One region of the Chryseobacterium sp. B21-037 genome, then DNA from elsewhere that is predicted to be linked to it. Evidence: riboswitches for the same ligand, from Rfam matches in the RefSeq annotation. Region 1 holds a riboswitch; each other region holds the start of a gene.
What was found. Region 1 has a riboswitch for S-adenosylmethionine ahead of MTQ00_RS14620 (TonB-dependent receptor plug domain-containing protein). Riboswitches for the same ligand answer to the same signal wherever they lie in the genome.

Region 1 (3,531 bases):
AAAACCTGTAGAAACAGCACCTCTCCAATTAAAATTATCAGCCAACTTCACATTAGTCGCTAGTTTATAATTAAAGGTAGATCCAAAGTCTGAATAGTTTTCATAGCGCAAAGCACCTTCTACCAGCCACCAATCCGTTGGTTCCAGCTCCACATCTACATATCCGGCCACACTATTTCTATTTCCGGAAACAGCATTATCCGGACTAAATCCCGGAAATACCTGGGAACCGGCAGGTCTTGTTACGCCAAAAAAATCAGTCACAAGCTCATTTTTTGGAGTATTTACGGTCACTACATTTCCATAAATATCATAAGAGGCATAAGAATTCTCGTTACCGGCATTCACCTTATAATTTTCATAACGGTATTCCCCTCCAAATGCAATGTTCAGCCCATGCAATACATCATACTTTTTGGAAAAGTCAAGGTTTAGGGTGTTTTGCAAAAACTCAAGTCCACCTGCATCAAATCTTCTTGGAGAGTTGTTGACCAATGAAGAATTAAAAGTATTAACAACTCCAAACTTGAAAGTATTCTTTCCAAAAGTGTTACTGAGATCTATATTCCAGTCATTCCATTTTCCTTTGATCCCAGCTGCATATGAATAATCATTAATGGTAGACTCAATCTGTGGCAGATATCCGTTGGGTGTTATAAAATTGATATTTCTCTCGGTATTAGGCAAACGGAAAAAACCTCCGGCATTCCCCAGCCTGTAGCTATATCCTCCAAAAGAATACACCTTCCAGTCATCATTAATCGGAATTTCCGAATTATAATATACCTGGGCTGATTGTAGTTTCGACTGTCCTGCCCTGATACTGAAGTCTTTCCGTTGAAGTCCTCTATATGCAAGTTCATCATTGGTAACATCCCCTCCTAATAAACCCTGTAAAGTTGAAATGTTATTGGCGTTTGCAATTTTATTCTGTAAATCAGATGAAAAATAATTTACTTTTGTTGCATATTGTTTAATCGTATTGATAATTTGCTGGCTATTGGAAGTATTATTTATATTCTTATAAAGCCCGTCTATATCTATCCCATCTTGAGCAGCCCTGTAGTTAATAGCATTATAGGCATTGTATATATCGCCATTCCTCACACCAGCTCGGGAATAAGGATCCCGGTATTGTGTTGATGTGGTAATATTGAAGAAACCCTGTTTTCCAAGTTTGAATCCATAATTCAGGTCTAAAGAGATGGTTTCTCCATCCAGTCCACCGGAAAAATTGTTGGTAACCGGTGAAGCATATCCTCCCAAAAATAACTGACCGGATAACCCCAATCTTTTTTTAAGACCTAAATTGACAACTCCTGCAATAGCATCAGATCCGTATTGTGCAGAAGCACCATCCCGAAGCACTTCAATTTTATCCAAAGCAAAAGCAGGAATCGCATTAAGATCTGTTCCCACCGAACCCCTACCTGGTGTAAGGGTTACATTGATGAGTGAAGACTGATGCCTTCTTTTCCCATTAAGTAAAACTAAAACCTGATCGGGACCTAAACCCCTCAATTGTGCAGGATCCACAAAATCCGTCCCGTCATTTACAGTATGCGATGTGGAGGAAAAAGAAGGGACAATATAGTTTAGAGCCTGGCTTATATTATTAACCGGGCTTTGTTTCAATATTTTTGAAATGTTAATAACGTCTACTGGAACCGGAGTATCTGTTAATGATCTACCTGATCCTCTTGAACCGAGAAGAACAACCTCATCGATTTTTTTTGATTTTAGAGTATCAGACTGGGCGAAGTAAAACGTCGAAATTAAAGTGGCCGAAGCAATGATACTTCTATTTTTAAAATGGCGCATGTGTTTTATTTTTAAATTTTTGTTATAATTTTTTTGTTTGCTTAAAATTTTAAGCAAAAAGTATCCTGTAACCTTGAAAACACAAGGCTAAAAGAAAAATGATAAACGGTTTTATTAGTTAATAGAAACCAGAGGCTAAGAACAACAACACATACACATCACGAAATGCCATGAGTGATCACCAGCATACAGAAGCTTTGCTTCGATATCTGCCGGGCAAAAAGTCAAATTCATTGTGCTGTAATTTTCCCTGTTCTTAAACATTGATTTTAAATTTTAAACAAAAATTGTAAGATGGGAATGAATAGAAAAACATTTTTTCCGGAGCTTGCCGGCTTATCTATTTCAGCACCTTGCTTGTTTTGCAGGTTGCTATCCCATCTATGAGATTCTTGATAATTGTGAGGCACAAGATATAACTATTTTACAAATAAAAAAATAATTTGTAAAATTTTTAAATTAATCGCAAAACCAAGCCGTATGATGATGCAATATGATTATATTCTATTGTGAGGTATTTCATGGAATAAAACAACCCTCTAAAAACTTTCCTTGTAACATTTTTTTATTTTAAACGTCTAACTGAGTAGTAGTAAAAACCATTATGAAAAAAATTGTACTCGTTTTATTTTCCTTAAGCATTATTGTCACAAAGGCTCAGGAAAAAACCAACAACCAGGTCAAGGAAAAGCAGATCGAAGGGGTTGTAATTACCAAAACTAAAAAAGCCGTTGAACAAAAAGCAGACCGGACTATTTTTGATTTTTCAGAACAGCCCCAGCTGAACAACGGAAATGTTTTAGAGGGTATCAAAAAACTTCCGGGTCTGGTGTCTACTGATATTGCCGGTATGATGTATCAGGGAAAGATCCTTGATGTTTATCTTAACGGACGCCCTTTAAACATTACTTCCAATGAACTCAATTCATTTTTGGAAGGGATGCCTGCCAATTCTGTAGACCGAATTGAAGTGATCACTCAACCTGGCGCTGAATTCCCGGCAACTTCCGGGGGTGCAATTATGAATATCATTACGAACAAAAATGCCAATAAATATCTTACGGCAACTTATTCAGGAAATTATTCATTTACCAACTACGGTAAGTTGAGAAGCAGAACCAGCAACTCTTTAAATTTAAACGCCCGTAATAAATATTTCGGATGGCAGCTGAACATCGGACAGAACTATCGGGAAAGTATGCTGAATTCGAATCAAAATGATTTATTATTAAGCAATACGGATAGAATCGGCCGTGGTTATTTCGCGAAATCGGGCTTAACATTTGATCTGGGACAGGACAGATTATTATTAAATTACGATATCTATCATAATAAAAACAGCAATTACACAGATAGTAACGGTTTTGCTGACCTACCGTACATTCCTGTTAAAGACAGTATCAGGGAAGGATATTTTCATGCATTTGATGCCGCTTACACGAATAATTTGAGACAGGAAGCGGTAATAACCTATCAGAAACGCTTTAGTGATAAATCTCAAAAACTGGATTTCCAGTTCGGATATACCAAATCAACGAGTAAATTTGATCAGAATAATATTTTCAGAGATATCAGTTACATCAATCCTAACGAAAACTTTCCAAGGTTTTCGGATGGCCTTTTACTGAACAATGAATCTGACATGAGAATTGCTAATTTTAAAGTGGATTATTCGCAACCAATCAAGATCCTTGATGGAGGAAAGGTAAG
Region 2 (3,531 bases), 660 kb from region 1:
AAACCTCCTAATAAAGCCGCTGCATCCGGTTCATAATAATAAGGTAAAGAAAACTGACTTCGGCTTCCGGATATCGTCTGATACTCATAATGATAAAACTCCTGTCCGGCTAGAATATTGAAATGATGCTGATTGAATTTTTTGTCATAGGTCAAGATATTACTGGTTGTATAAGATAATGTCCGTGAATTTGTCTTGGTCACTGAACCTCCGATTTCACTACCTTCCCCAAGTAACGGATTTGAATAATAATGCCCATTATAATTTACCAGGTCAATTGAAAAACTGGATTTAAATTTTAATTCCGGTAAGAAGGTAAAATCCAAATACCCTTTTCCTGAAAAGTTATCTTCCCTGTTTTCATTTTTGTCTAATGGCAAAGTTGCTGCTGCATTTTGATTTTGCAAAGCACTTGTCGGCCTGTACTTTCCGAAGTCGTAAATTGTATTTCCGTTAGCATCAAGCTTATAGCTTCCGTCAGGATTTCTTTCATAGTATGGATAAAAAGAAGGAATTACTCTGGCTGCATTAATAATATTATCAGTTCTTGAATCGGAAGATGGTGGTGCCTCCTGAAGACTATTGGTATAGCTAAGGTTTGCTCCAACTGTTAACCATTTTTTCACTTCATTATTAATCTTCAATCTCGTACTGTATTTTGTAAATCCGGATCCTATGGCAATACCCTTATCATCAAGATATCCCAATGAGAAAAAGTAGTTTCCTTTTTCATTTCCGCCACTAAAATCAAGATCAACCTGGTTTCTTGAGGCCACTCTTTGTAGTATATCCCTCCAGTCATCATTCCATAAAGGCCTTGCTCCAGGCAGCAGTTTTCCATCTGTCCCTACCGGTTTTGCATAGTTAGAACCATATGGATTGATGCCCAGGTTATTCACAAGATTATCTGTGGCCATTTGCGCAGCCTGTTGTGCTGAAACCTGTCCTGATTTATATCCATTTCTCATTGCTTCCCAATATAATTGAAAATACTGGTCCGTGGTAACCTGTTCATAGTCCTTTACAGCCCTGCTGGAAAATCCCTGACTGATATTAAAATTGATTCGTGATTCTCCTTTTTTCCCTGACTTTGTAGTCACAATAATCACTCCGTTAGCACCTCTTGATCCATACAGAGAGCTTGCCGTAGCATCTTTCAAAACACTAATTGATTCTATATCATTTGGGCTGATAGAATTGATATTTCCATCAAAAGGAATTCCATCCACCACGAATAAAGGATTACTTGAGGCACTAATAGATCCGATCCCCCTGATACGGATTGTTGCCGTAGCACCCGGTTGGCCTGAAGCACTTACTGCCTGCAATCCCGCTACCTGCCCTTCCAAAGCTTTTGTAATATTGGTTACCGGCCGATTATTAATCTTTTCGCTGGAGATCGTCGCTACAGAACCTGTGTAACTCGTCTTTTTCGCTTTACCGTAAGCTACTACAACGACTTCATCAATATCTTTTTCCCTAAGCGTATCTTTCTTCTGCTTTATCTCCTGCCCATTAACACTAATAATGCCTAAGAAAAACAAAGCACCGGGTGAAATCCAAACACCAGCTTTGAATAAATTTCTACTAACCATAATCAATTTTATTTGTTAAATATTAAAAAAATACCCTTTGCGGAAAACACAGCAAAGGGCATCAAGAAATTGATTTAACCAAATGCTTATTTTTCCTTAAAAGGCTGAATGTAACACCTTGCATCATGCAGGTTGTTAAGACTTCGTAGGGTCAGTTCCCTCCATCTTTCTTTATAAGCCGATCGAAATATGGATGCAAATCTAAAAACAATTAGTCTATAAAACAAGTAGACTAATTTATTTTTTATTTTAAATTCTCAAAAATTAACTTAATTTTCACTTAAAACACCTGTTAATAAACCATTAGAGAAAATGTTAAATTTTTAAACATGAGAAATATCATTAAAAATAATGTAAAACATCTTCTTCAAATAAAACCCGTAAAATATCCGCACTAATCGAAAAAAACTTTTTAATTTTATGTTATGAAAATTTTAATCATAAACGGGCCGAATCTAAATCTGTTGGGTACAAGAGAACCTGAAATTTATGGAATAATTTCAATGGATGAATATTTGGAAAAACTAAAAGATGAATTCCTTTCTTACGAACTGAACTATTATCAATCGAATATTGAAGGAGAATTAATTAACAGACTTCAGGAAGATGATTTTGATGCTGTTATTATCAATCCGGGGGCTTTTACTCATTACTCTTATGCGATAGCCGACTGTTTAAAGAATATACAGAAACCTAAGATTGAAGTACATATCAGCAATATTTATAAAAGAGAAGAATTCCGGCAAAAGTCAGTAACAGCGGCTCACACAGATGCTGTATTATCCGGCTTTGGAATGAAAGGATACAGACTGGCTTTATTAAGCTTTTAGGATGTTTTAATACATAAAAAAGCCTCATCAATGATGAGGCTTTTCTTTTTTTATATTGTTTGTTCTTGTAATTGAGGTCCGGAAGCAACCAGCTTTTTCCCCTCTTCAGTGTTACAATACTGTTCAAAATTCTTAATATATCTTGATGCTAAGTCTTTAGCCTTCTCTTCCCACTCTGAAGCATCACTGTATGTATGTCTTGGATCCAGAATGCCTTCTGAAACATTGGGTAAAGAAGTAGGAATTTCCAAGTTCATAATAGGTACTTGTGCCTTAGGAGCGTTCTCAATAGATCCATCAATTATTGCATCAATAATGGCTCTTGTATCTTTTAATGAGATTCTTTTTCCTGTACCGTTCCATCCTGTATTTACCAAATAAGCTTTTGCTCCATGTTCTTTCATTTTACCAATCAAGGTTTTAGAGTACATGGTAGGATGTAACGTAAGAAATGCCTCACCAAAAGCCGGAGAGAATGAAGGTTCTGGAGAAGTAATTCCTCTTTCAGTTCCTGCTAATTTAGAAGTATATCCACATAAAAAGTGGTATTGAGCCTGATTTTCATCTAAAATTGAAACCGGAGGTAATACTCCGAATGCATCAGCTGAAAGATAAACAATCTTCTTAGCATGCCCAGCTTTAGAAGGCAGTACAATTTTGTTAATATGGTAAATCGGATAAGAAACTCTCGTGTTTTCAGTGATTGAATTATCAGTATAATCAGAAACACCATTATTTACAACAACATTTTCAAGAAGAGCATCTCTTTTAATTGCTCTGAAAATGTCCGGTTCTTTTTCTTCCGATAAGTCAATTACTTTTGCATAGCAACCTCCCTCATAGTTGAAAACTCCATTGTTATCCCAACCGTGTTCATCGTCACCAATAAGATATCTTTTAGGATCAGCGGATAAAGTTGTTTTACCTGTTCCGGAAAGGCCGAAGAACAAAGCAACATCTCCTTCTTCTCCTACGTTTGCAGAACAGTGCATAGATGCCATTCCTTTTAGCGGAAGGTAGTAGTTCATCATTGCGAACATTCCTTTTTTCATTTCTCCTCCATACCAGGTTCCTCCAATGATCTGTAATTTTTCCGTAAGGTTGAA
Region 3 (3,531 bases), 820 kb from region 1:
TTTTTCCGTCTCTTAATTTCTTCGGAAGATTCCAATACCTGGTCAATCAGAGTTTTACCCACATTCCCATGTCCAATGATTGCAAGATGAACGGTTTTAGGTTTTTTGGATATTTCAGATTCAATGATATTCTTAGTTTTCTCATCCTGAGAAGAGGTAACTACAATATTTACTCTTTTTTCACTTGCTATCTGATTCAGAAGCAAAGGAAAAACATTATTTCTTGCCAGTTCCGCCAGTATTTTATTAAAATCTTCAGCTACAAACCCCAGAACTGAAACGTTATTAATACTATAAATCTGAGATACTGCTCCTGATTTCCTTTCCGCTTCAAATTCCTCAATCAGACAATTAACCGCATTTTCAGAATCGTTTTCGTGAACCAAAATTGATATTCCGTTTTCTATAGCCTGTTGTGAGATCACTCCTACACTAATCCTGGCTAAAGTAAGTGCTTTAAAAATTCTACCGTCAATACCGATTTCCCCTAAGAAATCTTCTCCTTCAAATTTGATGATTGATCTGTTCTTTAAAAATTTTATTTCGTTAACATTTTTCATCTGTTCATTCTTTATTGTTTAGCTTTATTACAGGTTTCTTGTAATTGTTCAGTTTCTTTCTGTAATAAAATGGTTTTAATGATATTATTTAATTGTTTGTATTCCATTAGGAAGGCATCATGCCCGTGAACTGAGGTGATCTCGTGATAAGAAACATCCTTTTTTTTACCTTTCAGTTTTTCAAAACACATCCGGATTTCGGAAGCAGGAAAGAACAAATCTGTATCAACGGAGATCAAGTGCATTCGTGCCTGTACATTCTCCAGCCTTTCTTCCTCGGCATTAATGTTCATCAGCAAATGATTCATCAGTTGATAAGATTTTAAACTAAATCTTTCATTAAGAGCTTTTCCGTGATATTCAAGCCAATCTTCCGATTCAAGCTTATTTTTTGCGGTATTGTATTTATTTTGAAATCTGTCGTTTAAAGATTGTGGGGTTCTATAACATAGCATTGCATGGATTCTTGCCTTTTGTAACGGAGCGTCATTTCCATTTAATAAAAATTTCTGAACCATACATTGCGCATGCAGCCAATCATGAGTTCTGAAATCACAGGCAATGGGAATAAATACTTCTGCAAGTTCCGGGCGTTTAACCAGCATTTCCCATCCTATTCCTCCACCAAGAGAACCTCCGATAATCGCATATAGACTTTTAATGTTAAGTAATTCTAGCCCTTTTAAAAATATGCCTGCAATATCCGAAGGAGTAAACTCTTCATATTCTTCAATTAAAAAATCATCGTAACCATTTCCGGGAATATTGAAACACAAAACCGTATAGACATTGGTATCAACCACCTGGCCATCTCCTACTAATTGCTTCCACCAGCCATTTGTTCCCGATACATTGGAATTTCCCGTTAAAGCATGGTTGATTAAAATAACAGGTGCTGAAAACAGCTCTTTCCCGAAGGTCTGATAGCTCAACGGGATATTGCATTCCTTTCCGGAATTAGTTTGATACGAAAGATTAATATGTTTTAGTTCTGTTTTCAATTCTATTATACATTATTTATAATACAATTGAAAATGCCACAGGAAATGGCTGAAAAACTCAGTAAGTTATCTGTCCAAAAAATAATTTGGTAGAACGTAGCACCTTCTTCGCTTGCGCAAAGGGTTGCTAAGGTTTCATCGGGTCTAATCCCTCAACCTTTCTTGATAACATTTTCAATATTTGAATGATCGAATGGTGCAAAGATATAACATTTTATTTAATTTTTTCATGAAAAAAATAATTTATTCTGAAAATCCCTGTAATCATTATAGTTACAAGGATGTATTAAGAATTATTCAGATAGAAAAAATTGGAATTATTTTTCAAAAAAATTACCTTCGTAGTGAAAAATGATGAACTATGACTGCAGAAAAACAAAGATTACAGGATATAAAATGGAAAAACTGGGGGCCTTATGTAAGCAACAGACAATGGGGTAATGTTCGTGAGGATTATAGTCCCAATGGCAATGCGTGGAATTTCACCAATCATGATAAAGCTGAAAGTTATGCCTACCGTTGGGGTGAAGAAGGGATTGCCGGAATATCGGACACCAAACAGCTTTTTTGTTTCGCTCTTTCATTTTGGAACAAAAAGGACAAAATGATCAAAGAACGTTTTTTCGGATTGAGTAATCCCCAGGGCAATCATGGTGAAGATATCAAAGAGATCTTTTACTATCTGGACAACACGCCTACCCATAGTTATATGAAGATGGTGTATAAATATCCGATCCATGAATTTCCTTATGATCACCTGCTATCTGAAAACGGCAGACGAAGCAAAAAGGAAGCTGAATTTGAAATCTTTGATACCGGAATCTTTGATAATGATGAATATTTTGATATTTTCATCGAATACTGTAAAGCAGATGCTGAAGATTTTTTAGTCCGTATCACAGTTTGTAACAGGAGCCAAAACGACGCACCTATTGTTGTTGCTCCAACAGCCTGGTTCCGTAACAACTGGAAATGGGGATATAATACTTATAAAGGTCAGCTAAACGCCTCATACAACGGTTGTATTGATATTAACCATGATAGTATTTCCATCAAAAAATTCTATTCAAGAAATACCGGTGCCAAAAGTCTCTTTTGTGATAATGAAACCAATACACCTAAATTATACGGAGCTCCTTTAACAGATAACACCTATTTCAAGGATGGTATAAACGATCACATTATTCATAACTCCAATACCGTTAATCCGGAAAAAAGAGGTTCAAAAGCCGCTTTTGTGATTGAAGAAATTATTGGTGGGGGACAATCAAAAACCTTTGATTTCAGGTTGGCGCCAAACGACACCGATGAACCATTTCATCATTTTGATGAGATTTTCAACACCCGGATTGCTGAGGCCAACGAATTCTATGAAGAAGTTCAGCACGATGTAACGAATGATGATGAAAGAAATGTTCAACGTCAGGCGTTCGCAGGGCTATTATGGAACAAACAATTTTATCATTATAATGTTGGGAAATGGCTTAAGGGAGATCCTAATTTTGATGCACCGAGGGATTTCAATCATTATGTAAGAAATACAGAGTGGAACCACATGCACAATAAGGACATTATTTCAATGCCGGACAAATGGGAATACCCATGGTATGCTACTTGGGATCTCGCTTTTCACTGCGTTCCCTATGCATTAATTGATGCCCAGTTTGCAAAAAACCAACTTCTCTTGTTAACCAAAGAGTGGTATATGCATCCTAATGGACAACTTCCGGCGTATGAATGGAACTTAAGTGATGTAAATCCACCTGTCCATGCTTGGTCTTGTTTCAGGGTATTTAAGATTGATGAAAAGACCAATGGAAAACCGGATCTCCTGTTTCTGGAAAAGGTTTTTCAAAAATTACTTTTGAACTTTACCTGGTGGGTAAACCGTAAGGATAAAAACGGTAAAAATATTTTCGGCGGCGGTTTTCTAGGTCTTGATAATATCGGAGCTTTCGATCGTAATATGG

Region 2: another riboswitch for S-adenosylmethionine. It lies ahead of MTQ00_RS17710 (SusC/RagA family TonB-linked outer membrane protein); the one in region 1 lies ahead of MTQ00_RS14620 (TonB-dependent receptor plug domain-containing protein).
Region 3: another riboswitch for S-adenosylmethionine. It lies ahead of MTQ00_RS22400 (alpha/beta fold hydrolase); the one in region 1 lies ahead of MTQ00_RS14620 (TonB-dependent receptor plug domain-containing protein).

The regions. Positions count from the first base shown of each region.
Region 1 covers NZ_JALGCB010000001.1:3,299,599-3,303,129, forward strand. The annotation lists gene MTQ00_RS14620 (TonB-dependent receptor plug domain-containing protein) at 1-1,821, opposite strand, end outside; SAM-I-IV-variant riboswitch at 2,127-2,225, opposite strand; gene MTQ00_RS14625 (outer membrane beta-barrel family protein) at 2,426-3,531, shown strand, end outside.
Region 2 covers NZ_JALGCB010000001.1:3,959,554-3,963,084, reverse strand. The annotation lists gene MTQ00_RS17710 (SusC/RagA family TonB-linked outer membrane protein) at 1-1,595, opposite strand, end outside; SAM riboswitch class I at 1,679-1,775, opposite strand; gene MTQ00_RS17705 (type II 3-dehydroquinate dehydratase) at 2,021-2,425, shown strand; gene pckA (phosphoenolpyruvate carboxykinase (ATP)) at 2,476-3,531, opposite strand, start outside.
Region 3 covers NZ_JALGCB010000001.1:4,117,530-4,121,060, reverse strand. The annotation lists gene MTQ00_RS22405 (ACT domain-containing protein) at 1-560, opposite strand, end outside; gene MTQ00_RS22400 (alpha/beta fold hydrolase) at 572-1,561, opposite strand; SAM riboswitch class I at 1,625-1,733, opposite strand; gene MTQ00_RS18440 (MGH1-like glycoside hydrolase domain-containing protein) at 1,923-3,531, shown strand, end outside.